DNA from 2 places in the Mycetocola sp. Y719 genome. Region 2 is predicted to be linked to the other one. Evidence: predicted binding sites of a transcription regulator. Region 2 holds the regulator's gene; the other holds the start of a gene.
The links. The regulator HspR, encoded in region 2, represses chaperone genes until heat shock. The targets are predictions, from matches to a motif close to AAGTTGAGTCNNNNNGACTCAACTT.
Positions count from the first base shown of each region.

Region 1: a site for HspR is predicted at 6,707-6,731, ahead of AC1M0F_RS10300 (Hsp20/alpha crystallin family protein). Genes of this name have one in related genera too.

Region 1 covers NZ_JBWYGY010000002.1:845,263-860,013, reverse strand. The annotation lists gene AC1M0F_RS10330 (DUF3054 domain-containing protein) at 1-404, shown strand, start outside; gene ccsB (c-type cytochrome biogenesis protein CcsB) at 450-1,400, shown strand; gene AC1M0F_RS10320 (o-succinylbenzoate synthase) at 1,416-2,438, opposite strand; gene AC1M0F_RS10315 (1,4-dihydroxy-2-naphthoyl-CoA synthase) at 2,592-3,497, shown strand; gene AC1M0F_RS10310 (hypothetical protein) at 3,631-4,929, shown strand; gene AC1M0F_RS10305 (AMP-binding protein) at 5,004-6,161, shown strand; gene AC1M0F_RS10300 (Hsp20/alpha crystallin family protein) at 6,217-6,666, opposite strand; gene AC1M0F_RS10295 (1,4-dihydroxy-2-naphthoate polyprenyltransferase) at 6,845-7,834, shown strand; gene AC1M0F_RS10290 (DUF4229 domain-containing protein) at 7,837-8,136, opposite strand; gene AC1M0F_RS10285 (PLD nuclease N-terminal domain-containing protein) at 8,227-8,643, shown strand; gene menD (2-succinyl-5-enolpyruvyl-6-hydroxy-3-cyclohexene-1-carboxylic-acid synthase) at 8,636-10,324, shown strand; gene AC1M0F_RS10275 (PPK2 family polyphosphate kinase) at 10,384-11,253, shown strand; gene AC1M0F_RS10270 (isochorismate synthase) at 11,250-12,512, opposite strand; gene AC1M0F_RS10265 (DUF1272 domain-containing protein) at 12,565-12,801, opposite strand; gene ubiE (bifunctional demethylmenaquinone methyltransferase/2-methoxy-6-polyprenyl-1,4-benzoquinol methylase UbiE) at 12,961-13,668, shown strand; gene AC1M0F_RS10255 (DUF1294 domain-containing protein) at 14,068-14,490, shown strand; gene AC1M0F_RS10250 (pentapeptide repeat-containing protein) at 14,566-14,751, shown strand, end outside.
Region 2 covers NZ_JBWYGY010000003.1:40,232-54,982, forward strand. The annotation lists gene fgd (glucose-6-phosphate dehydrogenase (coenzyme-F420)) at 1-83, shown strand, start outside; gene AC1M0F_RS12050 (MBL fold metallo-hydrolase) at 144-902, shown strand; gene AC1M0F_RS12055 (NADPH-dependent F420 reductase) at 899-1,543, shown strand; partial or broken gene AC1M0F_RS12060 (DUF817 domain-containing protein) at 1,544-2,392, opposite strand; gene AC1M0F_RS12065 (class I SAM-dependent methyltransferase) at 2,402-3,544, opposite strand; gene AC1M0F_RS12070 (DUF2062 domain-containing protein) at 3,549-4,667, opposite strand; gene AC1M0F_RS12075 (heat shock protein transcriptional repressor HspR) at 4,884-5,297, opposite strand; gene AC1M0F_RS12080 (DnaJ C-terminal domain-containing protein) at 5,303-6,292, opposite strand; gene AC1M0F_RS12085 (nucleotide exchange factor GrpE) at 6,298-6,924, opposite strand; gene dnaK (molecular chaperone DnaK) at 6,927-8,798, opposite strand; gene AC1M0F_RS12095 (hypothetical protein) at 9,049-9,453, opposite strand; gene AC1M0F_RS12100 (PspC domain-containing protein) at 9,450-10,937, opposite strand; gene AC1M0F_RS12105 (ATP-binding protein) at 11,052-12,275, shown strand; gene AC1M0F_RS12110 (LuxR C-terminal-related transcriptional regulator) at 12,262-12,936, shown strand; gene AC1M0F_RS12115 (MFS transporter) at 13,010-14,350, shown strand; gene AC1M0F_RS12120 (FadR/GntR family transcriptional regulator) at 14,386-14,751, shown strand, end outside.

The DNA of each region.
Region 1 (14,751 bases), on a different contig from region 2:
CGAGGGTCAGCTGGGTTGCGCTGGCGCTCGGCATCGACCTCGTCGCGACACTGGTCTTCGTGCTCACCGGCAGGGGAAGTCACAACGCGGACGCGAGCATCGCCGGTCTGCTGACCACCTGGTGGCCGTTCGTCGTGGCTCTGCTTCTCGGCTGGCTGGTCACCGTCGCCTGGAAACGACCGTTCGGAGTCGTGCACCCGGGGATCGGAATCTGGCTGGTCACGGTCATCGGTGGGATGGCCCTGCGTGCGATATCGGGCCAGGGCACCGCCGTGCCCTTCATCGTCGTCGCGACGATCGCCCTCGCCGTGCTGCTCGTCGGCTGGCGGGGGATCGCCGCCCTCATCCGGCGGCGCCGTGCATCCTCGACTGAATCTCCCCGCGAAACCGGAAGGTACTCTTAGACCGTGGACTTGAACGAACTCTCAGTGCTGTCCCTCTGGTCGGCCATGGCGATGTACGCACTCGCCTTCATCGCGTTTGCGCTCGACCTGGCCAAACGGTCGGCAGACGTCACTGCGGCGACGCAGGCGACGGCATCCGTCGAATCCGCATCGACCGCAACGGCAACCTCCGGGTCCGGCTCGCGTGTCGCGACGCTCGCCAGGGCTGACGTCGATGCACCCGATGTGACCGCGAAACGCTCGCCCGTCCTCCGGGTCGCCGTTGCGCTCACCGTCATCGGTTTCCTGCTGCAGCTGACCGCGACGGTCACCAGGGGCGTTGCGGCCGAACGTGTGCCGTGGGCCAACATGTACGAGTTCGCGATGACAGGAACACTGCTCATCATCGCCGTCTACCTCGCCGTTCTCGTGCGTGTGGACCTGCGGTTCCTCGGCACCTTCATCACCGGGCTCGTCCTTGTGCTCCTGGGCATCGCCGCCGTGAACTTCTACGTCGAGGTCGTCCCGCTGCCGCCGGCACTGCAGTCGGCGTGGCTCATCATCCACGTCTTCGTCGCGTCGACCGCGACGGCGTTCTTCGCGCTCGGCTTCGCGCTTTCGGTGCTTCAGCTCGTCCAGCATCGTCGTCAGATGGCCGGAACCGACCTGAAGAACCTGAAGCTCAAGTTCCTGGCGACACTGCCGTCGGCCGAGCGGCTCGAAAACCTCGCCTACCGCACCAACATCGTGGCGTTCATTCTGTGGACGTTCACCCTCATGGCCGGTGCGATCTGGGCAGAACGCGCCTGGGGCCGGTACTGGGGCTGGGACACCAAAGAGGTCTGGACATTCATCATCTGGGTGATCTACGCCGGGTACATCCACGCCCGTGCCACCCGTGGCTGGCGCGGATCACGGTCGGCCTGGCTGTCGATCATCGGCTTCGCCGCCGTGATGTTCAACTTCTCAGTCGTCAACCTGTTCTTCAAGGGTCTGCACGCGTACTCGGGCCTGTAGGCCCTCTCGGCGGCGCTACCCGATCAGCGGTGCTCGGTCGAGCAGCGCGTGACAGCGACGCAGCCGGTCAAGCCACCATTCGCGTCGTTCCTCTGCGGCTGCATAGCCGTCGAGCAGTCGTGGTGACGGGATGACCCGGCGCACGTCGATCGATCCGTGAACGGCCTGCAGCGGATCATCCGTCACGTCAGCGGACAGCAGCGAAGCGGTCCCGAGTCCGCAGTCGTATTCGAGCTCGGGCACGGCGGCGGCGAGCCACGCGCCCATCGACAAGCCGACGGAGGTGTCCAGCGCGCTCGATACGACGACAGGCAGCCCGGCCTGGTCGATGATCTCGAGCGACCGGCGGATGCCGCCAAGCGGCTGCGCCTTCAGCACGAGAATGTCTGCGGCGCCGGCCTGGGCGACAGCGATCGGGTCAGCAGCCTTACGCACGCTCTCGTCAGCGGCGATCGGCACACCCATGTACTTCGTGCGGCGGCGGATTTCTACGAGCTCTGGCACGGTGTCGCACGGCTGCTCGACGTATTCGAGGTCGAACTCGGCCAGGGCATGGATGGCGTGCTCGGCTTCGTCGACGTTCCATCCGCCGTTGGCGTCGACACGGATGCGGCCCTCAGGGCCCATCAGGTCACGGACGGTGCGCACCCGTGCGACGTCTTCGACGAGGGTCTGCCCGCGCTCAGCGACCTTCACCTTCGCGGTCCGGCATCCGTCGAAGCGCTTGAGGATGCCTGCGACCCTGTCGACATGGACAGCCGGGACCGTCGCGTTGACCGGGATGCTCCGCCGCACCGGGGTGGGAAGGTCGCCCCACGCGAACTCGACAGCTGCGCGCAGCCAGGTCGCACTCTCGGCGTCGTCATACTCGACGAACGGTGAGAACTCAGCCCAGCCGTTCTCGCCTTCGAGGAGCAGCGCCTCACGGACCTCGATGCCCCGGAACCTGGCCGCCAGGGGAAGCGCCACCACCCGCGCCGAGGCGAGGAGGTCACCAAGATCCGGCAGCGGCCGGCCGAACGACGATGTGTCAGGCATGCTCTCATTCTGCCGTGCCGGACGGTGAACACACGCCCGACAGGAGCCGTCGGGCAAAAACTGCGGATGTGTCCTGTTGAGTGTGCGTCGAGCACAGAATCTCCTGTTGAGCTGCGCGCGGGTGAACCGAGTGCGGCTCACTAGGCTGAAATCATGACCGTGTCTGAGATTTTCGACGAGAGCGCGTGGGTCGAGGTTGCCGGATTCGGCGCCCTGACCGACATCACCTACCACCACGACGTCTCGGGCCGGATCGCCCGGGTCGCGTTCAACCGCCCTGAGGTGCGCAATGCCTTCAGGCCGCACACGGTCGACGAGTTGTATCGTGCCCTCGAGGACGCCCGCACCAACCCCCGCATCGGAGTCGTGCTCCTTACAGGCAACGGGCCGAGCCCCAAGGACGGCGGCTGGGCGTTCTGCTCGGGTGGCGACCAGCGCATCCGGGGCCGCGACGGCTACAAATACTCCGAGAGCGCCGAGGCGTCCGGCGTCGACACGGCCCGCAGCGGCCGGCTGCACATCCTCGAGGTGCAGCGCCTCATCCGGTTCATGCCGAAGGTCGTCATCGCCGTCGTCCCTGGCTGGGCCGCAGGAGGCGGGCACTCACTGCACGTCGTCTGCGATCTCACCATCGCCAGTCGTGAGCACGGCAGGTTCAAGCAGACGGATGCCGACGTCGGGTCCTTCGACGCCGGTTACGGCAGTGCGTACTTCGCCAGGCAGATCGGGCAGAAGTTCGCCAGGGAGGTCTTCTTCCTCGCTGAGGAGTACTCCGCCCAGCGCGCCTACGAGATGGGTGCGGTCAACGCGGTCGTCCCGCACGAGGAGCTCGAGTCCACCGCGATCGACTGGGCGCGGACCATCCTCACGAAATCGCCGACGGCGATCCGGATGCTCAAGTATGCGTTCAACGCCGTCGATGACGGATTGATGGGCCAGCAGGTCTTCGCCGGGGAGGCCACGCGCCTGGCCTACGGCACGGACGAAGCGGTCGAAGGGCGTGACTCGTTCCTCGAGAAGCGCGAGCCGGACTGGTCGCCGTACCCGTGGCAGTTCTAGGGCGACCGCCTTTGATTCCGCTCCGGCGGGTCGGATCGGACGGTCTGCGGGACGGGCTCTGACGCCGTAACTGGGGGTCGGCGATCCGGCGGAAAGCGGCTCGTGGTCACTCCGCTGATGCCAGTATTGGCCGGTGCCCACAGACAACCAGGACACGGCGGTGCAGCCGGTCGATGACGTCGTTCTCATGATTCTGGGAACGGATGCCGCGTTCAGCGGGCGCCTGCACGCGTCGCTATCGCGCCGCAAGGTGCCGGCGATCTTCATGGAGGATCAGGAACGGTACGGGTTCCGCTCATTCATCGTGAGAATTCTGGGGGACGAAGACGGATCCCCCCTGCGTTGGGTGACCCACGCCCCAGGGCTGCATGGTCTGGAACCCCTCGACCGTGCAGGCCTCGTCGAAGAGTTGAGCATCGAACTGGGGTGCCTGGTGGAGTCGCCATTCGAAGGGTTCGACGGAACGCGCGGTACCGATACCTCCGAAGTCGCGGGGGATGCCGGGGATCCGCAGGACGACGGTGGCGCGGAGCTCGAGAACGCGGCCTGTGCCGAGGCCTTCTCGGTGAGTGCATTCACCTGGTACACGCCGGGCGACACCGATATCGTGAGCGTCCTCGCGCGACAAGCGGGAGAGGCCTTCGTGGTGTGCCCTGCCGGTTCCGGCTACGTAGCAGAACCCACCGAGTCGCCGGAGTCGGTCTTCGATGGAGGAACCTGGGCAGCGAAGGGTGGTCTCTTCCTGGCACGATCCGCCGGACGACGAGGGGTCGGCTTCTACTCGAAGCGCGAGCCCGTCGTCGTTCACTGGTGGGACGAGGTCTGGACTGTCGTCGATCCGGCGAAGCCATGGGAGACGGACGCGGAGGGTCTGGCCGTTCGTGACTACCTCGAGATGCTCCTTCCGGTGCCCGAGCCTGAGCCGTGGATCGAGAACTTCGCTCTCGATCCCCAGCGCGCCGAGGAACTCCGGATTCTGTTCCGACACGACGTGAGCGACGAGAACACATTCGATCGGGTGGTCAGAGCAGTCGGCCTGCCGCCACTCCTTTCCGACGTGGCATCGGGACGCACTCGTCTGCTGGACGTCGAGGGAGCTGAGACGATCCAACCGAGCACGATGTGGCAGGCCATGAAGGGAATGGCGCGTGAGGAATGGGAACGTCCCGTCGAGTTTCCTGCGTGGGCCGCTCCGCTGAAGCGATGGCAGGAACGGCGGCGCCGACGGTCAGCGGGCTATCTCGCACTCATGGGCACCGCATTCGTCGGCGTTGCGGTTCTTCTCGCGGTGAAGCTGGCCGACGGGGCGGACATCGAGTCCGTGTGGTGGAGGTTCGCCGTGCTCGGGTATTGCATCCTCGACGTCGCGTGGCCGCGGCGGGCCGCCGCGGAGTCCGCGATCTCGGACTCCGCCGCAGCGCCGCAGTCCTGACCGCCGCAGGGATCTCGATTCGCTCCTCCGTCGCCACTCGATCAGTGGGAGGACGGCAGTCATACACTGAGACCATGACGCGGATGCTCGTACGGGTGCCGGCCACGGAACCACTCGACCTCATGGTCGAGTTACGCCGCGCCCTGGACCGCTCGGGCCCGGCGCTCACGCCCGTCGAGGCGAGCGAGCCGGAGACCTCCAGCGACGAGCAGGTGCCGCAAGCGGTCGGCGTCGTCATCGAAACCTCCGGCTCGACCGGCGTGCCCAAGCGGGTGGCGCTCAGCTGCGACGCCCTGCTCGCCAGCGCTGCGGCCAGCGCGACGGTGCTCGAAGGCCAGGGGCAGTGGCTGCTCGCGCTTCCCGCCCACTACATCGCGGGCCTCCAGGTGCTCACCCGGTCGATCGCCGCCGGGACGGTTCCCGTCGTCCTTCCGCCCGGCCGGTTCGATCCCGCCGCCTTCGCCGAAGCGTCACGCTCGCTCACCGGAGAGCGTCACTACACCTCGCTCGTTCCCCTGCAACTGGCCCGTCTGCTGGAAAGCAGGGCTGGGCTGATGGCGCTCCGCCGTTTCGACGGCATCCTCGTCGGCGGGCAGGCCACGCCTCCGCAGTTGCTGCAACGCACCGAACAGCTCGGGCTCCCGATCTTCCGTACCTACGGTTCGAGCGAGACCGCGGGCGGCTGCGTCTACAACGGCGTCCCGCTCCCCGGCGTGCATGTGCGCGTCGTCGACGACCAGATCGAGCTGGCGGGACCGATGCTCGCCGAGGGATACCTCGGCGACGATGCTCTCACCGATCGCACCTTCGTCGTGGCGGACGGGCTCCGCTGGTATCGCACCGGCGACCTCGGCGAAGTCGAGGAGGGCCGCATCCGCGTCACCGGGCGCGCTGACAACGTCATCATCTCCGGAGGCGTCAACGTTTCGCTCGACCGCGTCGAGCGCATCGTCCGCGGGCTGCCCGACCTGACCGAATCGGTCGTCGTCGCAGCGCCCCACCGTGAGTGGGGCGAGGTTCCCGTCGTCGTCACGACCGGGTCGCACCCGTCGCTCCGTGAGATCGCGGATGCCGTGGCCGATTCCCTGGGCAAGCCGTCGCGTCCCGCCCACATCCTGCGGCTCGATTCGCTTCCCGTGCTTCCCTCAGGCAAGCCCGACCGGCTCGCGATCATCGCGATCGTCGCCGTGGCTCTGCGGGACGACGAGTCCGGCCCGTCGATCCCGGTATAGCCCTCACACACGGCGACGGCCGGGGCCGAATGCCCCGGCCGTGACGACCGCGCGATCAGGCGTCGACGGACTTCTGCGATTCCTTCACCGTCAGGCTCTCCTGCTCGTTGCCTGCCGCGACCTCGATCTTGCGCGGTTTCGCACGCTCGCTGACCGGGATCGTGACGCTGAGCACGCCGTTCGTGTAGTTCGCGGCGATGCGCTCGATGTCGATTCCCTGGCCGAGGTTGAGCTGGCGGAGGAAGGAGCCAGACATCCGCTCGCGGGCGATCCACTTGGCGCCCTCGGCGGCGGCGAGGGTGCGTTCGGCGCGGATCGTCAGCAGCTGTCCGTCCACGTCGATGTCGACCGATCCGGGATCGATACCGGGGAGGTCGGCCGAGAGGACGTAGTGGTCGCCTTCACGATAGAGATCCATGGGCATCAGGCGCGGGCCCTGGCGTGCGCCGAGCATGGCTTCGGTGACGCGGTCGAGGTCGCGGAACGGGTCGAAATTCAGTGCCATCTGAGAGATCCTCCTTGTTCGTTGTCTCTGTGGGTTGTCAGAGTTGAGTCGATGGGACTCAACTTGGAAACCATATTAATAATCGCCGCGAAAATGTCCAGTCGGTTCGTGTTTGCTCTGAGAGAACGGGCAGGCGGATGCCGGGTAAGCTTCTCGCGGAACAGAGGGAGGTTGCCCCGTGGCAGCTCAGAAGCAGAGGCCGACGGCCCCACAGTCACCCAGCGGTGCCAGGCCGAAGGGCAAGGGCAGGAGCGGCAATCCGGCCGCACGGCCGTACGAGAAGATCCGCCCGGCGACGTTCGGCGACTGGGTCGCCGGTGCACGTGTCTTCACACTGTCGATGTCGATCTCCCCCGTGCTCGTCGGAACCGGCGCTGCCACCGTTGCCAACGACCCGGGCGAATTCCACTGGGTGCGCGCCCTGCTCTGCCTCGTGATCGCCGTCAGCCTGCAGATCGGCGTGAACTACGCCAACGACTATTCAGACGGCATCCGCGGAACCGACCGTCACCGCGTAGGACCGTTCCGCCTCGTCGGCAGCGGACGGGCGAAGCCGAAGACGGTTCTCATCGTCGCCCTCGCCTTCTTCGGAGTGGCTGCAGTAGCCGGCCTCGTCCTCACCGTCATCACAGGACTCTGGTGGCTCATCGCCGTCGGCGCCGTCGCCATCCTGGCCGGCTGGTTCTACACCGGTGGCCGTCGCCCGTATGGATACAACGCACTCGGCGAGCTCTTCGTCTTCGTGTTCTTCGGACTGGTGGCAACCCTCGGCACGGCGTACGTGCAGTCCTTCACGCTCAACCAGGAGGCCTGGCTCGGCGCGGTCGGCGTCGGACTCATCGCCGTGGCCACCCTCATCGTCAACAACATCCGTGACATCGCCCAGGACGAGGAGGCCGGCAAACGAACCCTCACCGTGCTGCTCGGCGGACGGGCCAGCCGTGCGCTCTACATCGTCTGCGTGCTCGCACCGTTCGGAATCGCCGTGTGGCTGGCGTTCTTCTACCCGATCGCGTGGTTCGCGCTGTTCGGGCTCCTCGCGGCGCTGCCTGCGGTCATCATCGTGGCCACAGCGCGCAGTGCGAAGGAGTTCGTGCTCGCGCTCAAGCTCACCGGTCTCGTGCAACTGCTGTACGGGCTCGCGCTGCTCTGGGCGTTCTGGAAATAGCCTCAGCGGTCGGTGGGTGAGGTGGTGTCCCTCGCGGATGCCGCCGCATCCGTCACCGAATCCTCAGCGTCCTCGTCACCGCTGGCTTTGCCCTTCGACCTGTGCCGGAGGTCGTAGAGGTCACGCGAGACGGCCTCCCGCGGCGTGCGGAGGAAGATGTACGACACGCTCAGCCCGATCAGTGCGGCGAGCACGGTCGCGATCCACGGCTCGATCCCGAGGAACAGCAGGATGACGAGCGGGATGGCGAATGCGGCCAGGCGCAGCACCGTGTAGTACACGACGGGGGGAATGCGTTTCACCCTCCCAGTGTAAACGGGCGCGGCTGAGGGAGCCCGGGCCTGCCCGGCGACAGGGGGCAAGTTCCCAGAACGGCGGGCTACGATGAAGCTATGCGCTGGTTCATCATTTTGGCGGTCGTTCTCGTTGTCGTGACGATCTATTCGGTGATCGACTGCGCCGTGATCCCCGCCAACCGCGTCCGTGGGCTGAAGAAGCCCGCGTGGATCGTCATCATCCTGCTGCTCCCCGTCCTCGGCGTCATCCTCTGGTTCGTCATCGGTCGGGCTCGCGCCGGGCACGAGGCCAAGCCGCGCCTCGCTCCCGATGACGACCCGGCGTTCATCGGCACCCTCGGCCGTGACCACGAGCAGGATGAACGAATCCGCCGCCTCGAGGAAGAACTCGCCGCGCTCGATTCAGACGCTCCAGACCCCGGTGCCACCGGCAAGCCGACACCGACACCAGACGACACCCCGGACGGTACGGCTGGCCACACGCCCGACGACTCGGGCCGAACGGATGCCTGACGCCGGTCCGGCAACCACGTACTCCGTCGCTCTCCTGGAGGAACTGGTGCGCCTCGGCGTGCAGGACCTCGTCGTCTGCCCTGGCTCGAGGTCGCAGGCGCTCTCGCTCGCTGCAGCGGCCCTGGAACGGGCCGGCTCGATCCGGCTCCACGTGCGCATCGACGAGCGGGTGGCCGGATTCCTCGCCCTCGGTCTCGCCGTGGAGAGCGGTTCGCCCGCTGCCGTGATCGTCACAAGCGGCACGGCGGTCGCCAACCTGCACCCCGCCGTTCTCGAGGCGAACCACTCTGGCGTCCCGCTGCTCCTGCTCACCGCCGATCGCCCTGACGAACTCCGCGGCATCCGCTCGAATCAGACCACCCACCAGGCCGGCATCTTCGGTGTCGCCGTGCGCTTCACCCGCGATGTGCCCGCCCCGATGGGTGAGGTCGATGATGCGGCATCCGCCAGGACCCTCGCCAGGCTTGCCGTCGATGCAGCCGTCGGTGTCGGCCCGGCCGGCCCTGGGCCCGTTCACCTCAACCTCGCACTGCGCGAACCGTTGTCGACGCCGATCGTCGCGCTCGACCGGGTTGAGCAGACGGGCACTCCCGTTGCCCGGACCTCCAGGATCACCCGGCCAGGGATCCTCCTCGAACGTGGCAAGCGCACCGTCGTCATCGCCGGCCATGGCGCAGGCCCCGTGGCCGAATCGCTCGCCCATGCCGGCGGCTGGCCGCTGCTCGCCGAGGTGTCGAGCGGAGCGCGCTTCGGCAGGAACCTCATCGTGGCCTACCGTGAGTTGCTCGCCGATCCGGACTTCGGAGGCCAGGTCGAGCGGGCCGTCGTGTTCGGGCACCCCACGCTCAGCCGCGAAGTGCCCGCCCTTCTCACCCGCGACGGCGTCGAGGTCGTCGTCGTCGCCCCGACCGGCGACGAGGTATACAACCCCGGCCACCGCGCTGCCCACATCGTCGGCGCAGCGGCCATCGTCGACGGAAGCATCGATCGCGCCTGGATCGGATCCTGGGTCCAGGCGTCCCGGACCATCTCCGACGAGAAATCCCACGACGTCGCCCCCGACCTCGAGGCCGCCCATTCGTCTGACCCCGCCGTCCGCCTCGGTTACGTGAAGGGTGAATTCGCGGCCGTCAGGGCTCGGATCGACCGCCGGATGCTCGCCCTCGCCGTCTGGGGAGCCACCTGGCCGCACGACCGCCTGGTGCTCGGCGCATCGCGACTGATTCGAGACGTCGACGCCGCCGTGCCCGGCAAAAAGATCCACGTCCACTCGAACCGGGGACTCGCCGGCATCGACGGCACCGTGGCCACAGCCCTGGGGATCGCCATCGCCAGCCAGGTCGATGGTGCTGGAGTCACCCGGGTCCTGCTCGGCGACCTGACACTTCTCCATGACGCCGGAGCGCTGCTCGGCGGCATGGGCGAGACGACGCCCAGGATCCAGGTCATCGTCGGCAACGACGGCGGAGGCACGATCTTCGACGGCCTCGAAGTGGCCGAGTCCACCGAGAACGCCGATTTCGACCGGGTGCTCTACACGCCGCAGCGGGTCGACCTGGCCGCACTGGCCGCCGCCTACGGCTGGTCGTACGTGAAGGCGACCACGAGGGGAGACCTCGACCAGGCGCTCACGGCCCCCGTGGCATCCGGCGTTCTCATCGAGGTCCCGCTCGACCGCTGACACCGCGCGGGATTCCGCAAGGCATTGAGCATCGGCTGTGCGGCCGCCACAATGAGCCAATGACCTCAACGAAGCGGCAAACAGAAACGGCGTGGGAGAAGTCCTGTGCGGAACTCCTCCGTGTGGACAGCGATTTCACACTGGCCGACGTCGACGCGAACTCGACGCCCGGATTTCTCGGCGGGAAGAAGAAAGGCAAGGCGGAACTCGCCGCCGCCGCCCTCGACCTGGACGAGAAACAGGAGCGGCTGTTCGCCGCATCGAAGGGCGAGGCGACGGATGCCGTTCTGCTCGTCCTGCAGGCGATGGACACCGCGGGAAAGGGCGGCATCGTGCGGCACGTCGTCGGCTCCGTCGACCCGCAGGGTGTCACCGTCGCGGCGTTCAAAGCGCCGACGAAGGCAGAGCTCCAGCACGACTTCCTCTGGCGGATCCGCAAACGCCTGCCCGAGCCTGGCTTCATCGGGGTGTTCGACCGATCCCACTACGAAGACGTCCTCATCGCGCGCGTCCACGGACTCGTCGAGCCCGTGGAGATCGAACGGCGGTACGGAGCCATCCTCGACTTCGAGAAGGAAATCGCCGACCGCGGCATCCGGATCATCAAGGTCATGCTGCACATCAGCGCCGACGAACAGAAGGCGCGCCTCGCTGAGCGCATCGACCGGCCGGACAAACACTGGAAGTTCAACCCGGGAGACATCGACGAGAGGCAGCACTGGCCGGAGTATCAGGCTGCATTCCAGACGATGTTCGAGCGGACCTCGACGGACGAGGCGCCCTGGCTCGTCGTGCCGGCGAACAAGAAGTGGTACGCACGGGTGGCCGTCCAGCGCCTGCTCATCGACACGCTGACCCAGATCGACCCGCAGTGGCCGCCGGCCGATTTCGATGTGGCTGAGCAGAAGGCCCGGCTGGCCGCGACCTAGCCGAACGCGTCGACGATCGGCCGGAACTTCATCCGGGTTTCGGTCAGTTCCTTGTCCGGAACGGACTCTCCGACGATTCCGCCACCGGCATATGCCGTGACGTCACCGCCAGGCGCGACCTGGGCGCAGCGGAGGGCGATGGCCCATTCGCCGTCGCCGTCCGCGCCGACCCATCCGACTGGTCCGGCGTACCGGCCCCTGTCGAACGGCTCGAGCTCGGCGATGAGGGCAACGGCGGCAGGCGTCGGCGATCCGGCGACCGCGGCCGTCGGGTGCAGCGCGTCGATGAGGTCGAGCGACGTGGCGTCGTCGGTGAGTGTGCCTTCGATGTCGGTGGCGAGGTGCCAGAGATTCGGCAGCTTGAGGGTGAACGGCATCTCGCTGGTCAGCACGTGTGAGGTGTGCGGCCGGAGCGACGCCAGCACGCTCTGCACGGCGAACTGATGCTCGTCCTGATCCTTGGTGCTGGTGACGAGGTTGACGGCCGCCTGCTGGTCCGCTTCGGCGTCCGCGCCGCGAGAGGCCGTCCCGGCGAGGACCCTGGCTGTGACCGAACCGTCCTGCACCCCGACGAGGGTCTCCGGGCTCGAGCCGACCAGGCCGTCGATGGCGAACGTCCAGCAGTCCGGGTAGCCGAGCGCGAGATCGGAGACGACGCGTCGGAGGTCGGCGTCAGCGGGGATGCGACCGGTGAGGTCTCTCGACAGAACGACCTTGCTGAGGTCGCCGTCGAGGATCCTGGCGACAGCCTGCGCCACGTGCGCCTGGAAACCGGCGGCGGTCTCGGCACCCGGAGTCAGGGTGACGCGGTACTCGGGTCCGAACGCCGTCGCCCGGAGTTCAGGCGAAACCGCGTCCTGCTGCTCGCCGCGCACCCGGATCCGGGTGAGCCAGGTCACTCCGTCGCGACGTCCGAGAACGATCTGCGGCACGATCAGCACACTCGACTGTGCCGATCGGTCGGCGAACGCGAACGTGCCGAATGCGACCAGCCCCGTGCCCGGCATCCGGAGCGGGTCGGTGACGGTGGCCGCTGCGGCCACGTCCCGCCAGGCGGTCGCGGCATCCTTCATCCGGGTCTGGCCGGAGAATTCGAGCCGCAGCGCTTCACCGATGCCGGCGATACCGGCGCCCTTGCGCAGCCAGAGGAGGGGGCGCTGGGGGTCGACGAGGGCGATGAGCGAGCGGACATCGTCGACCTTGTGGGTCTCGACGATCAGATGCTGCACGGAGGATGCGAGTGTGCCGGGTTGAGTCACCCCCCAAGCGTACGCCTCGGCGCGAGGCACCCAGCCGGCGGTCGGCTGATGTTCAGCGGGCTCCGAGGCAGTCCGGGCTGAGCACGCGGGTCGTGGATGCCGGGTTGGTCGTCAGCTTCTCCGGCGCGCGCGTCGGTCGCACGGTCAGGTCTCCTCCGCAATTGGGGCAACGGCCGCCGGGGAACGTGGCGGCGCAGTCCTCGCACCAGGTGCATTCGAACGAGCAGATGAGCACGTTCGCATCGCCGGGGGACAGGTCGCGATCGCAGCATTCACAGTTAGGACGCATCTGGAGCATGCGGTTTCCTCTTCGTCTCGCCGGTCTGCCGTCTGGTCGTGTCGCCAGCGTAGCGGGCGTTGGCCGGCGCAGACAGCACTCGGCGTGGGCCGAGCGCAAGGCCCTGCCCGGGGCCATCGGCCGGTGCACCCCCGGACGTAGACTGAGAGGATGAACAAGGCAGATCTCTCCAAGCAGCCACAGCAGGTTTCCGCCATGTTCGACCAGGTCTCGACGCATTACGACCGCACGAACACGGTGATGAGCGTCGGCAACGACCAGCTGTGGCGGGTCGCGACGACGCGGGCCATCGATCCGCACCCCGGCGACCGCATCCTCGACCTCGCCGCCGGCACCGGGACCTCGAGCGCATCCATCGCCAAGTCTGGTGCTACCGTCATCGCCGCGGATTTCTCCCCCGGCATGATCGAGGTCGGGCGCAAGAAGTTCGGTCGCGTGCGCAACATGCAGTTCGTCGAGGCGGATGCCACGGATCTCCCGTTCGCCGACGATGAGTTCGATGCGACGACCATCTCGTTCGGGCTCCGCAACGTCGTCGAGCCGAAGAAGGCGATCGCCGAGATGTTCCGCGTCACCAGGCCGGGCGGCAGGATCGTCATCTGCGAGTTCTCGACGCCGCCGAACCCGGTCATGAAGGGGCTCTACGACTTCTACCTGAAGCGCGTCACGCCGCTGCTGGTCAAGTTCTCGAGCTCCAACCCCGACGCATACGACTACCTCAACGACTCGATCAAGGCGTGGCCGCCCCAGGCTGAGCTTTCCTCCTGGTTGCGTGGAGCGGGCTGGACCGAGGTCAAGCACCGCGATCTCACCGGTGGCATCGTCGCGCTGCACCGCGGCACAAAGCCCGACGCCTGATCTATCGCCCAGGCGGAATCGGGAATCCGATGGCCCGCAGGACAGCGGAGAACCGACCCTCGCGGTACCCGGAGACGGTTGGTGGGAGGGGTCCGCTGCGGAGGAATCGATCCGCGTCGACGCCGTGCTGCATCGCGCGCTTGAGGTCGCGGGTGCGAGCGTGGGATGCACGATGTCCGGCTTCCAGCACGATCCCGCTGACCCGCTCGCGGTCGCTTCGCGTGCCTGCGGCGATCTCTGCTTCGACCTGATCCGAGTACTGGTCGAACTCCCGCTCGGGGGGCTGCGATTGCCCTCCCGCGCGCGAGAACCGGAAGGTGCTCGCTGATCGGGCTGACGCCGGTCGTAGCGAGCCGTCTGCGGTATCGCGCTGCGGCGGCGGGCCGATAGCATCGCTGGATGACCTCGCGGCCGGCCACCTCCACACGCCAGTCGCGGGCATCCCGACGGGCGGGCGTGATCGTCGGGATCGCGATCGTCGTCGCGTTCATCGCCGCCCTCCTCGTGGCGGATGCTCGCTGGGCGGTCCCCGACTGGGTCGCGCTTCTCTACCTCGGCATGAGCATCCTCTGCTTCATCGTCTATGCCGTGGACAAGTCCGCCGCCGTCGCTTCTCGGAGGAGGATCTCCGAGAACACCCTGCTCGGCCTCGGCCTCGTCGGCGGATGGCCCGGCGCGATCCTGGCCCAGCAGTTCCTTCGGCACAAACTCAGGAAGCGGCCGTTCATGGTGCCGTTCGTTGCGACGGTGATCGGAAATGTGAGCGTCCTTGTCCTGCTGCTCACGCCGCTCGGCTCACGGATTCTCGACGCCGTCCTCTGAGCGATCCCCCGCCCCGGTTCTCCCGGTCACCCACTCTCCTGATGGCAGACTGGAGGAGAGCGAAGGAGGCGTGTCATGGACCTGATCCCATTGACCCCTGTCTCCCGACGCGACGACCTCCGCGCCGACTGTTCCCGCTGTGTCGGCCTGTGCTGCGTCGCTCTCGCGTTCGCGCGTTCCGCCGACTTCGCCTTCAGCAAGGACGCAGGCGAGCCGTGCGTGAACCTCGCTGAGGACTACCTCTGCGTGATCCACCCCGAC
Region 2 (14,751 bases):
TCCACGGCCCCGGCGGCGACCAGAAGCGGTTCCTCGACCTCTTCGAGCGTGACCTCGCCCCGCGGCTCCGCGAGCTCGGCTAGGGAATGCTCGGGGAGAACACTCCGCTGACCAGGGCCATACGGGCACCGAATCCGGGGCCGATGACCCTGAACGGCACGAACAGCTATCTGGTCGGCGCCCGGGAATCGGGCGGCATCGTGATCGTCGATCCCGGACCGGACGATGCCGGGCATGTCGGTCGGTTGGCGGCCGCTGGCCGGATCGACCTGATCCTGATCACGCATCACCATCTCGATCACACGGGTGGCAGCGCTGAGCTCCACCGGCTCACAGGGGCTCCTGTCCGTGCGTTCGATCCGGCGTTCTGCATCGCTGGTGCGCCGCTTCTCGACGGGGAGGTCATCGCGGCAGCGGGCACGAGCATCCGCGTCGTTGCCACTCCCGGCCACTCGGCCGATTCGGTCTGCTTCGTCATCGGCGGGGATGGACCTCACGGGTCGATTCTCACCGGTGACACGATCCTGGGGCGCGGCTCGACGGTGATCGCGCGCGGCGACGGCGACCTCGCGGCGTACCTGTCGTCGCTCGAGAGGCTCCGATCACTCGGACCCCTGACAGCGCTCCCCGCTCACGGGCCGATGCTCCCCGATCTCGAGGCAGCCTGCGACGAGTACCTCGCCCACCGGCGCTCACGTCTCGACGACGTGCGGTCGGCGCGTGTGCTGCTCGGCGCAGATGCCACGGTCGCTGCGGTGACTGACATCGTCTACGCCGACATCGACCCTCCACTCCGCTTCGCCGCCGAGTACTCGGTCGAAGCGCAGCTCGCGTATCTCGACGCCATCGACTCCGCCGCTGAGGGAACAAACCCGACGCAGAAGGGCTTCCACTCAGCATGACAACTCTTGGACTCATCGGGTCAGGCCACATCGGCTCCCAGCTCGCACGCGCCGCCGTCTCGCACGGCTACGACGTGATCGTCTCGAACTCCCGCGGACCCGAGTCCCTCACCGAGCTCATCCTCGAACTCGGTGAACGGGCGACAGCAGGGACGACAGCGGATGCCGCGGCGGCCGACCTCGTCGCCGTCGCGATCCCGCTCAGGGAGATCGAGAACCTGCCTGCCGACCTCCTCGCCGGCAAGGTCGTCATCGACACGAGCAACTACTACCCTCAGCGGGACGGACGCATCGCGGTGCTCGACGAGGAGCAGACGACGGTCTCCGAATTGGTGCAGGCGCATTTCACCGACGCCAGGATCGTGAAGGCGTTCAATCACATCTACGCGTCGGCCATCACCGACGACGCCCAGTCAGCGGGGACCGCTGAACGGCGGGCCCTCATCGTCGCCGGGGAGGACGCGGCTGCCAAGGTCACCGTGGGCGCCTTCATCGACGCGATCGGATTCGATGTGCTCGACATCGGCGGACTCGCGGAGAGCTGGCGCATCCAGGTCGGAACGGCCGCCTACGGGCCGCGGCGCGACCGCGAGGAGCTCGAGATCGACATCGCCCAGGCCCAGCGGCCCGGCGGGCACTGAGTCCGGCGGGCGTGGTTTGTAGACCCACGCCACCAGCACGACCGAGATGATCATCAGCAGGAACCACGAGACGAGTTTCGCGGCACTGACGAGGCTCCAGCCATCGAGCTGGTCCGGGTAGAGCCAGGCGCCCGCCCACGTCCCGATGTTCTCGGCCAGCCAGATGAAGATCGCGACGAGCGCGAAAGCGATGAGCAACGGCATCCGGAACGTGCGCCGGAAGATGCGGAAGTGCATCACGGTCCGCAGGTACACGACGATCACCGCGGCGAGCAGCAGCCAGCGGAGGTCGACGATGTAGTGCTGCGTGAAGAAGTTGAGGTAGATCGCCGAGGCGACGATGGCGGTGATCCAGCGCCGCGGGTAGCGGTCGAAGCGCAGGTCGAACAGCCGGTAGACGCGGACCATGTACGACCCGACCGCCGCGTACATGAACCCGCTGAACAGGGGCACTCCGCCGATGCGCAGGATACCCTCCGCCTCGTACATCCATGATCCGACGTCGGTCTTGAACAGTTCCATCACCGTGCCGACGACGTGGAAGAGGATGATCACCCGCAGTTCCCGCAGGGTCTCGAGTTTCGCGGCGACCATGACGATCTGGATCGCGATGGCGGCGAGGGTCAGGGCGTCGTTGCGGGCGAGCGCCGCGTCATCCGGGTACCACAGCCGTGCCGCGACGATGACGACCAGGAGCGCTGCACCGAACGCGCACGCCCACGCCTGTTTCGCTCCGAAGACCAGGAATTCGACGAGTTTGGAGCGGATGCCGTCCGTCGGCGCCGTATCGAGCAGGCGATGCGCGGCATCGTCGATCAGCTGTTCGACCGACGTGAACCTGCGAGCCATTGGTCCAACCTACCCGCGGGCGTCCTCCGCCCGGCGCCTCACGGAGACGGTCACGGTGAACTTGGAGTTCCGCCCGAGCTGGCGGGTGGGCCCGAGAAGCCGTTCGAGCGTCTGGCGGTAGCCGAGGTGGGAGTTCCACACTGTCCACAGTTCGCCTCCCGGTTTCAGCACGCGAGCCGCATCCTGGAACAGCTTCTCCGCGATGCCGGCGTGCACGGTCGCTCCGACGTGGAACGGAGGATTCAGCAGGATGAGCTCGGCGGAGGCGTCCGCCCACGCGGACAGAGCGTCATCCCGCACGACACTCACCCGGTCGGCCACACCGTTCGCGAGGGCGGTCTGGCGTGCGGATGCCACGGCGGCCGCCGATTGATCGGTGGCGGTGACGAGAATGTCCGGGTGGGCGCGGGCGACGGCGGTGGCGAGGACCCCGGCGCCGCAGCCGAGGTCGATGGCCTCCCTGGCGGCGGGCAGAGAGTCGAGGAAGCCGAGCAGGAACCGCGTGCCGATGTCGATCTTCGTGCCGGCGAATGCGGCTCCGTGCGCGCACACCCACAGCCCGAGGTCGTCGTGGAACTCGCGGGCCGGCCAGGCCGGATCGCCCGTCGCATGCCGAGGTCCGCTTGCGACGAGCACCCGTGATTTCTGCTGCGCCAGCGATGCTGCCACTGTCTCGAAGGATCGTCCGAGCACGTCGTTCATGGCGTGGGTCATGTGTTTGACCCGGCCGCCGGCGAAGATCACGACGTCCGGGCTCGCGGTGAGCGCGAGCAGTTCGCTGATCTCGGCGAGTGCGTCCAGTGAGCGGGGCAGCTGGAGCAGGACGGTCCTGGCCCCGCGGAGGGCGGATGCCTCGAGCGGCACGCTCGTGAATGCATCCGTCAGCCCGAAGCTGTCCGCATTCGCGGCGAGTGCCCGCTCACCGGACAGCTCGTCCTGGTGCACGCGGATGCCTGTGGCTCCTGCCGTCGCCGCGGCGAGCGTCAGCGCCCCGTAACGGTCGCCGATCACGACGACGTCGCCTGGTGCTGACGCAGCGAGCGCTTCTGCCGCGGTGCCGAGGAGGAGCCGGTCGGTGGCGTCTGACGCGAGGAGGTTCGGTGCTTCCACGTCTGGCCACCGGCGGAGCCGGTCGAACGGGAAGTCTGTCACTGAATCAGGGTATCGGTGGCGCCTGCATTGACGTGTCTCCCGTGGGCCGCTCGCGGAAGGCGTGCGCCATCCACCACCAGCTGAGCAGCCCGATCAGGGCGCTCACGATGAGGCTGACGATGCCGCCGACAGCGGCAACGGTGACCAGCGGGGTGAAGTCGAAGTCGGAGAGTGAATCGAGCCCGCCGGGGTCGCCGAGGCCCTCGGGCACATTCGTGGTCGGGGTGAACATGTTCCCCAGGTTGAGGAGAGGCGAGGTGATGCCGCTGATGAAGCCGTTGGCGACGATCGCGATGCCGAGTCCGCTCCAGGTGACGGCCACCGGGCGGTTCACCGTGTGGCCGCGAAGAATCCAGATACTGGACAGGTAGCCGAGGACCCAGATGATCACGCCGAGAATCACCATCCCGATGAACCAGGGAGCCGCCGTCGACCAGGCATCCCGGACGAACTGCTCGACGACGTCAGGGCCGGCGAGGCCGTCCTGGGAGAAGTCTTCAGGGTTGCGGCTGGCGATCCAGCCGAACAAGGCTCCGAAGAATGCGCCGAACGCCGCGATGGCCAGTGGAATCATCACCAGGGCGAACCCGAGACTCATCAGGGTGAAGGAGACGGCGCCGGCGATCATGGCACCGCGCTTCTGACGCGGGCCGAGCGGCGGACGGCGGGGCACCGTCGGCCCTGGCGCGTACGCGATGGGTGCCTGCTGCTGATACCCCGGTTGTGCGTATCCCGGTTGCTGCTGGGTGTACCCAGGCGCCTGCTGGAGATAGCCCTGCTGCTGGTGCGGATACGCAGCCGGCTGCTGTGCATGGCCCGGTTGCTGCGGATAGCCCGGTTGCTGCGGATAGCCCGGTTGCTGCGGATAGCCCGGTTGCTGCGGATACCCGGCGGTCGGGTACGCGGGAGCCTGCATGGGCCCGGGTGCCGGAGCCTCGGGCGAGTCAGGGGCAGGAGGCGCCGGGGCGCCGGGAGGCGGGGCCAGCGGTGATCCGGGCGGCGGGCCGTCCGACGCTGCGGGCGGTTGAGGTTCCACCGGCGGCTGCGGTGCCGTCGGGTCAGGACCCGGCTGCTTTCCTGGGGTCGAAGGATTGTCGGGAACGTGCTGTTCGTGCTCGCTCATGCCGCCAGCTTAACGACCCGTTCGCATCCGCGTAACCCACGCGGCCAAATCGGTCGGCCGAGTCGGATTTTGCCTCCGATCAGCCCGAAAGCCCCGGCCGGTCGGGTCCAAAGGGCAGCCAGCAGAATCGAGTGGTCCTGAACGGCTGCCCGCGCGGCATCCGAACGACCATTCGGGCCCACTCGACGCTTGGCGGGTCCGGGATGCCGGCCGCGGTTAGCGCTGGAACGGCCGCCAGATCACGAGCTCCGTGCGTCGCTGGGCGCGCGTGCCGCTCTTCAGCGGAACGACGTCGCCCTGCGATCCGGCCGCGAACACGCGGCGCCCGGGCGACTTCACCAGCTCGCTCGCGAGGGCATGCTCGAGTTCGCGGACGCGCGAGGCCAGCGCCGCCACCTCGTTTTCGAGGGTGAGGATGCGACTGATGCCCTCGAGGCTCACGCCCTCCGCGCTCAGTCGGGCGACTTCGCGCAACTGTGCGACGTCACGCATCGAGTACCTGCGGGACTTGCCCGCGGTTCTCGTCGGGGAGACGAGGCCGAGCCGGTCGTACTGCCGCAGGGTCTGCGGATGCATTCCGGCCAGCTCGGCCGCCATCGCGATCGCGAAGATCGGCGAATTCTCGTCCATCCTCGTTATCCTCGCGCCCGGTGGATGAGGTCCTCGCGTGGGTTCTCGTGCGGTTCCAGCTCGTGGAAGTGCTCGAGAGCGGCCTTGGCTTCCGCGCTGAGGTGCGACGGGACCGCGACCTGGACGACCGCGAGCAGGTCGCCGGTGCCCTTCGCTGTCGATACGCCCCTGCCCTTGACCCGAAGGATCCGGCCAGAGGGGGTCCCAGGAGCGACCCGCAGTTTCACGGGGTCGCCGCCGAGTGTCGGCACCTCGATCGTGGCGCCGAGGGTGGCCTCCACGAACGTGACAGGCACGTTCACGCGCAGGTTGAGCCCGTCTCGTTCGAACACCGGATGCTTGCGCACGGTGACCGTGAGAACGAGGTCGCCGGCAGGGCCGCCGTCCGGAGACGGGTGCCCCTTGCCGCGCAACTTGATCTTCTGTCCGTCGGCGACGCCGGCCGGGATGTTGACCTTGATCGTGCGGCCTTCGGCAGTCTGCAGGGTGATCTGCTCACCCTTGGTCGCCGTGAGGAAGTCGATCGTCGTGGATGCTGTGACGTCGCGGCCGGGCGTCGGCCCGCCGAACCCGCGGTATCCGCCCGTGGGCTGGCCGAAGCCCCCACTGCGCCCGAACATCCCGCCAAGGATGTCTTCGAAGTCGGCCTGCTGGTAGCTGGTGCTGGTGCCGCGTGCGCCGCCACCGAACATCCCGCCGAAGACGTCGTCGAAGCCACCGGATGCCCCGCCGCCGCCTGGGGCGGTGAAGCGGGCTCCTGATCCCATCGCGCGCACGGCGTCGTATTCCTTGCGCTGCTCGGGGTCGTTGAGCACCGAGTATGCCTCGCTGACCTCCTTGAACCGGGATTCAGCCTTGGCGTCTCCCGCGTTCGAGTCGGGGTGGTACTTGCGCGCGAGCTTGCGGTAGGTCTTCTTCAGCTCCTCCGGCGTCACATCCTTCTTGACGCCGAGGATCTTGTAGAAGTCCTTGTCGAACCAGTCCTGACTTGCCATCGCGTCTACTCGGCGGGAACCGCGACGACGACCTTGGCCGCGCGAAGCAGAGTCGAGCCGACGAGGTAGCCGGTTTCGACGACATCGATCACAGTGGCAGCCTCGACGTCCGGCGACGGCTGCTGGAAGACAGCCTCGTGGACGTTGTGATCGAACGCATCGCCCTTCGCGCCGAACGGCACGAGGCCGATCTTCTCGACGCTCCCACGCAGCTTCGCCGCGATCGTCGCGAACGGCGCGTCGCCCTCGAGGTCTCCGTGCTTCTCAGCGCGGTCGAGGTCGTCGAGCACAGGCAGCAGCAGCTTGATGACATCACCGGTGACGCGCTCGCGCTCCACCTCACGGTTCGCCTCGGTGCGCCTGCGGTAGTTGGCGTATTCGGCGGTGACACGCTTGAGGTCGACGAGGTGCTCGTGCTCAGGATCTGCGTCAGCGACGCGCTCGCCGAGATCCTCGTCGAGGCCGTCGGCCTGCGCGGCGTCGAGGATGTCCTGGACCGTCAGTTCGTCTTCGGTCGTCTCGGGCAGTTCGGAGTCCACCTGCGACTCAGGGTCGGAAGCTCGCGCTTCCGACCCCTCGTCCACTGGCTGAACCTCGTCACCGTTGTCTGGAGTCGGGTTCTTGTCAGTCATGTTTACTTCTTGTCGCTCTCGGTCTCGGTCTCGTCATCGACGACTTCGGCGTCGACGACATCCTCATCGGACGCCGTCTCGGTGGGCTGCTCAGCGCCTTCGGCCGGAGCCGACTCCGCCTGCTGGGCCTGCGAGTAGATCGCTTCGCCGAGCTTGACCTGGCTCTCGTTGAGCTTGTCGTACGCGGTCTTCACCGCGGCCTCGTCGTCGCCCGCGAGGGCGGACTTCAGTGCGTCGACGTCGCCCTGGACCTCGCTCTTGACGTCCTCAGGCAGCTTGTCGTCGTTCTCCTTGATGAGCTTGTCGATCGAGTAGGCGAGCTGCTCGGCCGTGTTGCGCGTCTCGGCTGCCTCACGGCGAGCCTTGTCGTCTGCAGCGTGCTCTTCAGCCTCGCGCACCATACGCTCGATGTCTTCCTTCGCCAGCGAGGAACCGCCGGTGATCGTCATCGACTGCTCCTTGCCCGTGCCCTTGTCCTTGGCGGACACGTGCACGATGCCGTTGGCGTCGATGTCGAAGGTGACCTCGACCTGCGGGATGCCGCGAGGCGCAGGGGCGATGCCCGTGAGCTCGAACGTTCCGAGGTTCTTGTTGTCGCGGGTGAACTCACGCTCACCCTGGAAGACCTGGATCGCGACGGACGGCTGGTTGTCGTCCGCCGTCGTGAAGGTCTCGCTGCGCTTGGTCGGGATGGCCGTGTTGCGCTCGATGAGCTTGGTCATGATGCCGCCCTTGGTCTCGATGCCGAGGGAGAGCGGGGTGACGTCGATGAGGAGGACGTCCTTGCGCTCGCCCTTCAGCACACCGGCCTGGAGTGCGGCGCCGACGGCGACGACCTCGTCAGGGTTGACACCCTTGTTGGGCTCCTGTCCACCGGTCTCTTCCTTCACGAGCGCTGAGACGGCGGGCATCCTGGTGGAACCACCGACGAGCACGACGTGCGCGATGTCGCCGACCTTGATGCCTGCCTCACGGATGACGTCCTGGAACGGCTTCTTCGTGCGGTCGAGGAGGTCGCTGGTCATCTGCTCGAACTGGGCGCGGGTGAGCGTCTCGTCGAGGTTGGCCGGACCGTTCTCGGTGAGCGAGAGGTACGGGAGCTGGATCGACGTGGACATGCCAGAAGACAGTTCCTTCTTGGCCTGCTCAGCGGCTTCCTTGAGACGCTGCTTGGCGATCTTGTCGTTCGAGACGTCGACGCCTGTGGTCTCCTTGAAGCGCTTGATCAGGTGCTCGACGACGCGCTGGTCCCAGTCGTCTCCACCGAGGCGGTTGTCACCGGCGGTCGCGCGGACCTGGATGGTCGAGAAGTCGTCGTCCTTGCCCACTTCGAGCAGCGAGACGTCGAAGGTTCCGCCACCGAGGTCGAAGACCAGGATGAGCTCGTCTTCCTTGCCCTTGTCGAGGCCGTAGGCGAGTGCGGCAGCGGTCGGCTCGTTGATGATGCGGAGCACGTTGAGTCCGGCGATCTCGCCGGCTTCCTTCGTGGCCTGGCGCTCGGCGTCGTTGAAGTACGCGGGGACGGTGACGACGGCATCCGTCACCGTGTCGCCGAGGTACTGCTCGGCGTCGCGCTTGAGCTTGGCGAGGATCCGTGCCGAGATCTCCTGCGGGGTGTACTTCTTGTCATCGACGGCGAAGGTCCAGTCGGTGCCCATGTGGCGCTTGACTGATGCGATCGTCCTGTCGACGTTGGTGACGGCCTGACGCTTGGCGGTCTCACCGACGAGCACCTCGCCGTCCTTGGTGTACGCGACGACCGACGGGGTGGTGCGGAGGCCCTCGGCGTTCGCAATGACGGTGGGCTCACCACCCTCGAGGACGGCAACGACCGAGTTGGTGGTTCCGAGGTCGATTCCTACTGCACGTGCCATGTGTTTCTATCTCCTTTGAGACCGGGTACGGTCTGATTCGAATGGGGCCTGAAAAGCGGCCGGAGTCGAAGTTCGTGAAAGCCCCTCATAGTTGAGCGGCGATGACTCAAGTTTACCGGCGCGTGGAGGCCTGTCAACTTCTCACAGCGAATCTTGAGCCAGCCCGACTCAACTTTGCCGGACATCCGGATGCGACGAAACGGGCGGCCCCCGCAGGGACCGCCCGTTTCACGTCAGTCGGCGGATGCCGTCACTCGGTTCGGCGAACGGCGGCAGCGATCCCCGCGATCACCAGAACAGCGCCGGCGGCGATCAGGCCGGCGATCAGCCAGGTCACCGGGTCCTGCACGAACGGCACGACCGCGTTCGCGACCATGAATCCCGCGAACACGAGCAGCAGCACACCCCAGAAGATCGTCCCGAACCGTGCGGGCAGCCGCTTGCGGTCCGCGGCAGGCGCGGGGGGCGTCGCCGCCGGAGCCGTGTAGTCGGTCCGGAACCAGGACGCCGGGTCCGTGGCGTCCTCGGTCGGGCTGACCGGCTCCGTCGGCCTGGTCGGGCTGTCCGGGCTGATCGGCTCCGTCGGCCGCGTCGTTCCGGCCGGGTCGATCGGCACGGTCGGTCGGTTGTCGTTGTCGTTGTCGTTGTCGGTCATCGTCCGCTCCTCACGCTGTCATCGATGTTCACTCCGGCCGCGGCGACCCAGACCCTCACGGTCGTCGTGTCGTCCGAGGCGGTGAGGCCGTAGCGGACCTCGTCCCGGTAGAAGACGCCTCCGCGGCTGTGGTTGTCGCCATCCTCATCGACGTAGTTGAGCCCGGCGACGAGGCCGTTGACCTCGATGATGACGGGCACGTCCTCCGGGAGGACGATGTCGAGGGAGCCCGCGGCGAGCCAGAGGTCCACCGTTCCCCCGACGTCCGCCGACTGGTCGTCCAGTCCGGTGAGGTCGAGCGTGGGTGCGCCGGCAACCATGGCGTACCCTGTCGACTCGTCCTGAGGTGCGTCAGAGACCATCCAGGTGGTGTTTCCGACCACCGACACGGAAGTGCCGCGGGGGAAGACTCCGGCGAACAGGATCGCGATGATGGCGAGGACCGAGAAGAAACCGAGCGCCCCGCTCTCCTTGCCCCGGATGCCGGCGATGATCGTTGCGACCGCGAGGACGCCGAGGGCGGTTCCCAGGCCGAGGACGAGAGCCGCGTTCGACCACTCCCGGTAACCGAAGAGCAGGGGCGCGAGCGCTCCGGCGACGACGGCGAGCCCGAGGGAGATCGAGACGTATGCGGCGCCCGGCTGGCGTCGACGATAGCGCTCCTCGTGTTCGCGACGCTGTTCGGCCCGAGCGGCGTCGCGCTGACGCCGCTGCGCTTCTCTTTCGGCCACGCTCGGGTTCGGGAACCCGTGGTGTGCCGCCGACGGGGTGGCGAACCAGCTCGACGAGCCCGCGGTGGACGAGCCGGTGAGGGGTTGCGATGCATCCGCAGGCGTCGATGGGGACTCCGGGAACCCGGTTGCCGTGGATGCAGCACCGGCGGCGCCGGCGGCTGCAGTGGCATCCGCCGTGCCCGCAGTCGGAGCAGCTGTCGGCTGCGGCGTCCAGAACTCCGCGTGGGAGGTGCCTGCAGGAACCGGCGCCCGGGGCACCCGGCGGGCGATGTAGACGGTGAGCCAGATCAGCCCGGCGACCAGAGCAAGGATCCAGCCGGTGCGCAGGGTGGCCTCGAGCCAGCCGGGCATGTTCCACCAGTCGGGGACCCCGCGCCACCACACGCCCTGCATGAAGGGAAGGAAGGTGAGCACGATCAGCACGCCGATGGCGACCATGGCGGGTTCGAATACGCCCTTGATCGCCTGCTCGACGTGGATCCGGCCGCTGGAGTCGGGCAGGAGCGCCCAGGCGACGGCGTAGAGGAAGAGCACGGGGCCACCGAGGATCGCGACGACGAGGATGGCGCCGCGGATGATCAGCGGGTCGAGCCGGGTGTGGGCCGCGATCCCGCCGGCCACACCGGCGAGCCAGTGGTCGTCTGAGCGACTGAGGCCGAGTCCCCGGATCCAGTCGAAGAATGAGCCGGAGTACTGCGCTCCTGGCGGTGTCGCCGACGGTCCTGCCGGGCTTGATGGTGCGTTCGTCATGCTTCGAGTGTGGAGCGGCCGGGCGGCCGCTGCCATGGGGTATCACCCTGATCGCACCCTGAGATGCGTCGGGGGCGGCTGTATTCGCGCAGTCAGGGTGCTTGGATGGCTCATATGGATACCCCCGTGATGACCCGCCCGCAGGTGCGGCTCATCGGTGGCGTCTGCGCGGGGTTCGCCGATCACACCGGTCTTCCCCTCGCGCTCGTCCGCACCGCCACGGTCGTCCTCGCGGTGTGCGGCGGCGCCGGATTCCTCCTCTACGGCTGGCTGTGGGCGACGACCCCGACCAGGACGGATGCCGTCGAGCCGGTGAAGAGGACACTCACCCGCCCCGCGGAACAACCGGACGCAATGGACGCGCCACATGACAGGCGCTCCGCCCCCGTGACGGAGATCCTGCTTGGGCTCGCCCTGCTGGCGGCCGGCGGCGCGCTCGTGGCGTCGCGAATGGGCGTCGATGTCCCGCTCGCATTCATCATCCCCACCATCGTCGTGCTCGCAGGGGCCGGCCTGGCCTGGCGGCAGTTCGACGACCTCCGCCGGCAGCGATCGTCCTCGTCCTCCGCGCTGCTCGTCCGCGCCCTCGGCGCGCTCGTGCTCGTCGCCCTCGGCATCCTGCTGTTCTTCGTGACCGGGGAGGAACCGAACCTCTGGACCGTGTTCGTCGCCGCCATCGCCGTCCTCGTCGGTGTCGCCATCGTCGTCGCGCCGTGGCTCGTCCGGCTGACCAGGGACCTCGCCGACGAGCGTGCCGCCCGCGTCCGCGAAGCCGACCGCGCCGAGATCGCCGCACACTTGCACGACTCCGTGCTCCAGACCCTTGCCCTGATCCAGCAGAAGGCCGACCCGGCCAGCGAAGCCTCACGGCTGGCCAGGGCCCAGGAACGCGAACTGCGCGACTGGCTGTTCGCCGGATCCCCAGGGGCCTCAGTGAATCTGGCCGACGAACTCCGCAGGATCGCCGCGGTGATCGAGCAGGAGTACGCGGCGCACATCGACGTCGTGTCCGCAGGGCAGAGCCCGGACACGGTGCCAGACGCGCTCCTCGGCGCGGCGAGGGAGGCCATGCTCAACGCGGCCAGGCACGCAGGCGGAACCGTCTCGGTCTACCTCGAGTCCTCGCCGACGAGCGTCGAGCTCACCGTCACCGACCGCGGCCCCGGTCTGAACCTCGACGACATCCCGAACGACAGGATGGGCGTGCGGGAGTCGATCCTCGGGCGGATGCGACGGATCGACGGCACCGCCGAGCTCCGCCCAGGCCCAGGCGGCACAGGCACCGAAGTCCGTCTTCTTCTTCCCCTGACCGATGGAGTGCACCATGTCGACAGCTGAACCGACCAGGCCGGACCTCACGGTCGTCATCGTCGACGACCACTCCATCTTCCGCTCAGGGCTGCGTTCCGACCTGGCCGACAGCATCCGTGTCATCGGCGAAGCGGCGACAGTGGACGAGGCCGTCGCCCTCGTCTCCGCCACCCAGCCGCAGGTCGTCCTGCTCGATGTCCACCTGCCGGGAGGGGCAGGTGGGGGCGGAGCCGAGGTCATCCGACGGTCCGCAGCCGCGGCCCCGCAGACCAAATTCCTCGCGTTGAGCGTTTCGGATGCCGCTGACGACGTCGTCACCGTCATCCGGAGCGGAGCTCGCGGCTACATCACCAAGAGCGCATCGGGTGCCGACGTGTCCGATGCAGCCCACCGGGTCGCAGACGGTGACGCCGTCTTCTCGCCGCGGCTCGCCGGTTTCGTGCTCGACGCCTTCGGCGCCGTGTCCGGTGAGACCGCTGAAGCTTCTGACGAACTCGACCGGCTGTCCGCACGCGAGCAGGAGGTGATGCGCCTCATCGCCCGCGGTTACGCATACAAGGAGGTCGCCAGCGCCTTGTTCATCTCCGTGAAGACCGTAGAGACCCACGTGTCGAGCGTGCTGCGCAAGCTCCAGCTGTCGTCGCGGCACGAACTGACCGCATGGGCTCTCGAGCGAAAACTGCTCTGAAGCGTCGACACGGCGCAGGTGTTGCGGGCAGAAACTTCACCTCCGGTTTCCCGGATGCCACTAGCCTGACCTCATGAGCACGAATGCCAGCGACGGCAACCCGCCAACCGTCGCCCCTGCCCTCTCCGAGACCCCGAAGGCGATCAGCCCGAAACGGGTCCTGGCCTGGGGGCTCTGGGACTGGGGATCCGCTGCGTTCAACGCCGTGGTCACCACGTTCGTCTTCACCGTCTACCTCACCTCTGATGCGTTCGGTGGGGAGGCGGTGGTGTCGGCTCAGCTCGGCTGGGCACTCGCAGGCGCCGGCCTCCTCATCGCCGTCCTCGCCCCGGTCACCGGGCAGCGGTCGGACAGTTCCGGCCGACGCAAGTTCTGGCTCGCCGTCAACACCTACATCGTCGTCGCCCTCACGGCATGCATGTTCTTCGTCGCACCCGAGCAGGAATACCTCTGGCTCGGTCTGTTCCTCGTCGCCGCCGGCAACGTGTTCTTCGAGTTCGCCGGTGTCAACTACAACGCCATGCTCGCCCAGGTCTCCACCCCGAAGACGGTCGGCCGCGTATCAGGCATCGGCTGGGGACTCGGCTACCTCGGCGGCATCGTCCTGCTGCTCATCGTGTACTTCGGCTTCATCCAGCCCGACGTCGGACTGTTCGGGATCACCGGCGAGAACGGGATGGACATCAGGGTCACCGTGCTCATCTCGGCGATCTGGTTCGGGGTCTTCGCCCTCCCCGTGCTCTTGTCCGTTCCTGAGTACGAGGGCGTCGGCGCCCGCAGAGCGAAGATCGGCTTCTTCGCCTCATACCGCCGCCTTTTCAACGACATCAGGAAGCTCTGGGACGAGAGCCGCCAGACCGTCTACTTCCTGCTCGCCAGCGCGGTCTTCCGCGACGGACTCGCCGGCGTCTTCACCTTCGGCGGCGTTCTCGCGGCCGGGTCGTTCGGCTTCTCGGCCGGCGAGGTCATCGTCTTCGCCATTGCCGCGAACGTCGTAGCGGGAATCTCGACCATGACCGTCGGCCTTCTCGACGACCGGCTCGGCGCCAAGCCGGTGATCATGGCATCCCTCATCGGCCTCGTCATCGCCGGTCTCGCCGTCTTCTTCTTCCACGACGGCGGCCAGATCGTCTTCTGGACCTTCGGTCTCGCCCTCTGCCTCTTCGTCGGCCCTGCGCAGTCGGCGTCCCGGTCGTTCCTGGCACGGCTCATCCCCGCCGGTCGCGAGGGCGAGGTGTTCGGTCTGTACGCAACAACGGGCCGAGCCGTCTCGTTCCTGGCCCCCACCGCGTTCGCCCTCTTCGTGACCGTCGGCGGAGAACAGTACTGGGGCATCCTCGGTATCGTCCTCGTCATTTTCGTCGGACTTCTGCTGCTCCTCCCGGTTCAGGCGAAGCAGCAATCCCTGAAATAGCGGCCTCACGCCCTGCCGAAAGATAGGATCTCTGCATGGCGGTCACCGACGAGGCAATTCTCAAGATCAAAGAGATGATCATCTCAGGCGAGCTCGGTCCTGGCGACAGGCTGCCGCCCGAGAAGGAGCTCTCCGAACGCCTCGGCCTCTCCCGCAGTTCGATGCGCGAAGCGGTCAAGGCGCTCGAGGTGATCCGGGTCCTCGATGTCCGTCGTGGCGACGGAACCTACGTCACGAGCCTGGAACCCCGGCTCCTCCTCGAGGCGATGTCCTTCGTCGTCGACCTGCACGACGACTCATCGATCCTCGAACTGTTCGCGGTGCGCCGCATCCTCGAACCGGCGGCTGTCGCCCTCGCCACCGGGCACATGACGGATGCCGTCATCACCGAGCTCCGCGCC